Linked DNA regions of Desulforapulum autotrophicum HRM2. The protein of the gene in region 2 interacts with the protein of the main gene of each other region in a pairwise test. Links are inferred from orthologs where the notes say so. Each region holds a gene or a part of one and is shown on either strand. Other genes may lie near its edges.

Region 1 (3,169 bases), 140 kb from region 2 along the record:
GTATTTACCTTGGTCTCTGCAACTTCCCTTGTGTAAGACCCGCAAATACCCTTTCCCTGTTTATGTATATTAAGCATTATTATGGACGCTTTTTCAAGGGATTTTCCAAAAACCGTTATGAGAATCTGAACGACAAACTCCATGGTGGTGTAATCGTCATTGTGAAGAACAACCCTGTACATGGGAGGGTACCCTTCTTTTTTTTCAACTTTTGACGAAGTTCTCTGTTTTATTGAAGGTTCGTTAAGGCTCATGATTTCCTTAAGCCCCACAGCATTTTTTGTATTTTTTACCGCTGCCGCAGGGGCAGAGGTCGTTTCGCCCCACTTTTTCCTGGGCACGTTTAACGGGTTTTTTAACGTTTGAATCATCAGAATGGGAAAAAACCAGGTTTTCCTGCCTCGGTTTCTGAATGGGTTCAAGGGGTTCACTTTCGGCGATCTGGATTCTGAAAAAGATGCCAAGGGTTTCCTCTTTTATCCGTTCCACAAGGCCCTCAAACATCTCATATCCCTCTTTTTTGTAGAGAATCAGCGGGTTCTGCTGGGCATAACCCCTGAGGCCGATTCCCTCTTTGAGATGATCCATGTTGAGAAGATGGTCTTTCCAGAGGCTGTCAACGGTCTGGAGCATAATGTACCGTTCAAGGCGTTGGGTGTCAATGGGGCCCAGAAGGGACTCCTTGGCTTTATACGCGTCTATTGCGGTTGTTTCAATGAGTTCTCCCAGAGCGTCAGCGTCGATATCCTCGCACACCGCCGGGGAAAGATCGATTTCAAGGTTAAACTGTTTTTTAACGGTGTCCTTCAACCCCTCAAGGTCCCATTCCATTGGGTGCTGCTTGTCGTTTTTGTACATGGCGTGGATCTGCCATGCCTGGTCTTGAATCATATCCTTAAACAGGGTTGAAAGATCGGAGTCCGTGAGAATCTGGCGCCTCTGGCGGTAGATCACCTCTCTCTGCTGGTTCATGACATCATCATACTCAATCAGCTGTTTTCTGATCTCAAAGTTGTGCCCCTCGACCTTGGACTGGGCATTTTCAATGGCACGACTGATGAGGCCGTGCTCAATGGGTTCTCCCTCATCAATGCCCAGTTTGTTCATAATAGCGGTGATTCTATCTCCGCCAAAAATTCTGAGAAGATCATCCTCAAGGGAAAGGTAAAAGCGTGAGGATCCAGGATCTCCCTGGCGACCTGAACGGCCCCGCAACTGGTTGTCAATTCGCCTTGATTCATGGCGACTGGTACCAAGAATGTGTAGCCCCCCAAGTTCTTTTACTCCTTCCCCCAGAACAATATCAGTTCCCCGGCCTGCCATGTTGGTGGAAATGGTAACAGCCCCCCGCTGACCTGCATTAGCAACGATTTCAGCCTCTGCCTTGTGGTGCTTGGCATTGAGAACCGTGTGGGGAATGCCCCGTTTTTTCAGTTTGTCACTGATGTCTTCTGAAACGTCAATGGCGATGGTGCCCACAAGAACGGGCTGTCCCTTTTTATGCAGGGAGATGATTTCCTGGATGGCTGCCTGGTATTTTTCCTTCTGGGTCTTGTAGATTAAATCAGGAAAATCTTTTCTCACCATGGGTTTGTGGGTGGGGATGACCAGCACGTCAAGATCATATATTTTCTTGAACTCTGCTGCCTCGGTTTCGGCAGTACCGGTCATGCCGGAAAGTTTTTTGTACATCCTGAAAAAGTTCTGAAAGGTGACCGAGGCAAGGGTCTGATTCTCATTGGCGATCTTTACCCCCTCCTTTGCCTCCAGGGCCTGGTGAAGACCTTCGCTGTAGCGCCTTCCAGTCATTAACCGGCCGGTGAACTCGTCAACGATCACCACTTCGTCGTTTTTTACAATATAGTCCACATCCCGCTTGAACAGAGTGTGAGCTTTGATGGCTTGATTCAGGTGATGGAGGATTTCAATGTTTGAAGGATCGTAGAGGTTTTCAACCCCAAGCAGTTGTTCACCCAGGGCGACCCCCTCTTCGGTCAGGGTGGATGATTTTGCCTTTTCATCCACATTGTAGTGGATGTCCTTTTTAAAGGCTGAAATGATGGTGTCTGTCTGGGCGTAGAGGGTGGTGGATTTTTCCGCAGGTCCAGAAATGATCAGCGGTGTCCTTGCCTCATCAATTAGAATACTGTCCACCTCATCCACAATGGCGAAATTGAGTTCTTTCTGGGCAAGGGATTCCCGGTCAAATTTCATGTTGTCCCGAAGATAATCAAAACCGAACTCGTTGTTGGTTCCATAGGTGATGTCTGAAGCGTAGGCTTTTTTTCTTTCTTCATCGTTCAGATCGTGGACAATTATGCCGACGGAGAGATTCAAAAAGTTGTAGATGGTGCTCATCCATTCGGCATCACGCCTGGCAAGGTAGTCATTGACCGTAACAATGTGGACCCCTTTCCCGGAAAGGGCATTCAGGTAAGCGGGGAGGGTGGCGGCAAGGGTCTTTCCCTCACCGGTTTTCATCTCGGCAATAATGCCCTGGTGTAGGGCAATGCCTCCGATGAGCTGGGCATCAAAGTGGCGCATTTTTAAGGTCCGCCAGGAGGCTTCCCTTACCAGGGCAAAGGCTTCGCAAAGAAGGTCATCCAGGGTTTCACCATTGGCAAGTCTGAGTTTAAAGCTCGCCGTGGTCTCGGCCAGTTCATTGTCAGTGAGTTTCTGGAACCGGGGCTCAAGGGCATTGATCTTGTCAACCAGGGGTTGTAGCCTTTTTACTGCTCTTTCATTGCTTGAGCCAAACACTCGTGTAAGAAAATTGAGTACCATATGATTGCGTTACCTTCGATAATAGGGTTTATATGAAACTTCCACCGAAGCATTGCAATCAGAGGCGTTTCATTATTTTTTGTGGCCGGAGCCGATATCATGTTCCAGCCATGCTGGTTAGTTCGTTTTTGTTTTACTAAACATATAAGCACTATTTTTGAAAATTAAAATTATTTTTGCAAGAAAGATGCTGTTTGTAGAAAATGTTTCACGTTTCCTGGGAGGAAGGCAAAACTACATCATGGGGGGTATGGGGCATGGGGAGGCGGTTTCAATTCCTGGGGGTTCAGTTGACGATGTATTTTTCAGGATTCACAGGTGTACCGTTTATTCTGACCTCATAGTGAACGTGGGACCCTGTGCTTCGGCCGGTGTTGCCCATGAG
Region 2 (2,820 bases):
GTGTCAAGGACGCACCGCACAGGAAGTCTGCCAATAAATTCAGATTCAAACCCGAACTCGACCAGATCTTCAGCCGTGACCTGCTTTAAAATGTCACTGTTCGTTTTTGCCTTGGCAAGGGATGAACCAAATCCCATGGCGTGGTGGGTTACCCGTCTTGAGACAATTTCATTGAGATCGGAAAAGGCCCCGCTCATGATAAAGAGGATGTTGGATGTGTTTACCCTTCGCTCGCTTCTTTTGCCCGTTCGCTGGAAGCTTTCAAGCTCCTGCATCATGGACACCGGGTCATGGGGAACCTTGAGGTCCACATCTGTTTCTTCCATGGGCTTTAAAAGTGCCCGCTGAACCCCGGTTCTGGAGATGTCAGCACCCCTGAGATTGCTGCTTGCGGCAATTTTATCAATTTCGTCCAGATAGATGATGCCGCATTCGGCAAGTTCAATATCATCGTCCGCCTCCTTCACAAGATCCCGGACAAGATCATCCACATCACCGCCCACATAACCGGTTTCAGAAAATTTAGTGGCATCGGCCTTGACAAAGGGAACGCCAATGCGTTTTGCAATAAGTTTTACAATATAGGTTTTGCCAACGCCCGTGGGACCGAGCATGAGTATGTTGGATTTGATGCTTCCCGTTATCCTGACGTCTGAATGTTTGGTTGTTTCGAGGTGTTTGACCCGGTTGAAGTGGGTGCAGATCTTGGTTGCAAGAACTGATTTTGCCCTTTTCTGTTTCACAATATACTGGTCCAGATAGGCAATCAGTTCCTGGGGCTTGATGTTGAAATTGACAAGTTTTTTTCTACCTGAAGATGTCCCCTTTCCTGTAATGGGTGCCTCGTTTGTGGCCAGGGAGGGGGAGAGGATTTTTACAGTACCGCCGAACTTCTTGTTGAGAAACTCGCCAAGCTCTTTTTCTATACGTTTGGGGTCAGGTATGTTTTCATTTTTTTCGTTCATAGTGGTCTAAGATAAACATGGGGAAGGATAAATCAAGTTTGTTTGGTCGGGGATGGCTGTTTTTTTTCGAAGAGCATGCAGGGCTTGCCTGTTGAACGGCGTACGACAGCCGAGGGAATCATCTTTGATTTGAAGCCCATTGCCCGGCATCCATGGGGTTTGGCCGGCTCCCAGGTTACAAAGTAATGTCGGCATCTGTGGCAGTTTATTCGTTGTGTTTTCTCCATGTGCATTTACCATGTGCATTTGCCAAGTCTTTTAAAAAGATGAAAAGCCGCAAACATTGTGCAATGATTGCGGCTTTTTATATCTGGTGCCGAAGGGGAGACTTGAACTCCCACGGGTCGCCCCACACGCCCCTCAAGCGTGCGTGTCTACCTATTCCACCACTTCGGCAGGATGTATGCTATTTGCTGTCAGTCGTTGCAGGCTGCTCAATCGGTATTTTTATGTCAGGCATAATGGATGTCTCAGGTTTATGACTTGACATATAAGCAAGGGTCAGTGAGGTGAGCATGAAAATCACGGCAACCCCGGTTGTTATTTTGCTCAGGAATGTAGCCGGTCCTGCGCCACCGAACAGAGCCTGGCTGGATGCACCACCAAATGAAGCGCCCATGTCTGCACCTTTTCCTGTCTGGAGCAGAACGATGAGAATTAAAAGGATGCAGGCAATTACATGTGCAATTATAATCAGGGTTGTCATGGTTTGTTATTTGTACCTTATTATTTTGATGAACGTATCTGCATCAAGGCTGGCTCCGCCAACCAATGCGCCATCGACATCGTTAATTTTCATTATTTCCGAAACATTCCCCGGCTTAACTGAACCACCATATAGTATACGGATGGACATTGCAAGCGTGTTGCCAAATTTATCGTTAACAAGCTTTCGGATATATTCGTGTACCTGGGCCACTTGCTCCGGAGTTGCTGTTTTTCCCGTTCCGATGGCCCAAACCGGCTCATAGGCGATAACAAGGGGCTGGAGTGCATCAGAATCAAAGCTTTTTAACCCATTTGACACCTGTTTGTCAAGCACGGAAAAGGTTTTTTCCCCATCCCTTTGTGCCCCGGTCTCACCAATGCACAGAACAGGGATAAGGCCGGCCTTGAGGGTTGCGGCTATCTTTTTGCAAACGGTTTCATCGGTTTCTCCAAAATATTGGCGGCGCTCTGAATGACCGATGATGGCATAGTCGGCACCGGCTGCCTTTACCATGGCGGCGGATACTTCACCTGTGTAGGCACCCTCATTTTCATAAAACAGATTCTGAGCCCCGACCTTTACATTTGATCCTGCCACCGCCTGGGATACAAGGGGAAGGCTTAAAAAGGTGGGGGCGATCATGATGTCAGTATTAACAACTTCAGATGCAAGTTCAACAAGTCTTGTAGCCGTGGTAACGGCTTCCGTGCCGGTCTTGAACATTTTCCAGTTGCCGGCGATTAACGCTCTTCTACTCATAAGGATCTCCTCATTAGTGTTTGAACAAAAAATCACCCATCTGCTGCGTTGCTGCAAAATTCTGAAACCTCACGTACACTAGTACGCTCCGGTTTCAGAATTTTTTGCGCCTTGCATATGGGCAATTTTTCGCCCAAACACGGGTTTTCGGTCAGCCATTATTTTTATTAGAAACTCGATTCAGCCTGACAAGCGTAACGGATGTTGAGTTTCATGGTCTGTTGCGCCCGATAGGATGAGGTGGCTATAGGGATTTTCCCACCAGGGCTGCAAGGTCAATGAGTCGGTGGGAGTAGCCTGATTCATTGTCATACCAGGCGTAAATTTTGACCATATTCTGGATGACATCCGTACTCATGGCATCGACAATCGAAGAAAAAGGGCTGC

The links. Proteins that work in one complex are often made in the same cells at the same time.
Region 1: the proteins of secG (region 2) and secA interact in binary tests that used the Escherichia coli proteins (3 or more experiments, as listed by UniProt). The link is inferred for Desulforapulum autotrophicum HRM2 from one-to-one orthologs.

The regions. Positions count from the first base shown.
Region 1 is NC_012108.1:3,040,851-3,044,019, reverse strand. Bases 24-3,169 are described here. They hold secA (preprotein translocase subunit SecA), read right to left. Parts: upstream 2,785-3,169; coding sequence 262-2,784; downstream 24-261. Other genes in these bases: HRM2_RS13190 (M23 family metallopeptidase), read right to left, coding at 3,071-3,169; clpS (ATP-dependent Clp protease adapter ClpS), read right to left, coding at 24-254. Outside these bases: more of clpS, read right to left, coding at 1-23. UniProt on the Escherichia coli protein: Required for protein export, interacts with the SecYEG preprotein conducting channel.
Region 2 is NC_012108.1:3,177,587-3,180,406, reverse strand. The notes cover bases 22-2,818. They hold secG (preprotein translocase subunit SecG), read right to left. Parts: upstream 1,672-2,818; coding sequence 1,372-1,671; downstream 22-1,371. Other genes in these bases: gap (type I glyceraldehyde-3-phosphate dehydrogenase), read right to left, coding at 2,678-2,818; tpiA (triose-phosphate isomerase), read right to left, coding at 1,678-2,433; HRM2_RS13840 (AAA family ATPase), read right to left, coding at 22-965. In the rest of the region: more of HRM2_RS13840, read right to left, coding at 1-21; more of gap, read right to left, coding at 2,819-2,820. UniProt on the Escherichia coli protein: Subunit of the protein translocation channel SecYEG. Overexpression of some hybrid proteins has been thought to jam the protein secretion apparatus resulting in cell death; while this may be true it also results in FtsH-mediated degradation of SecY.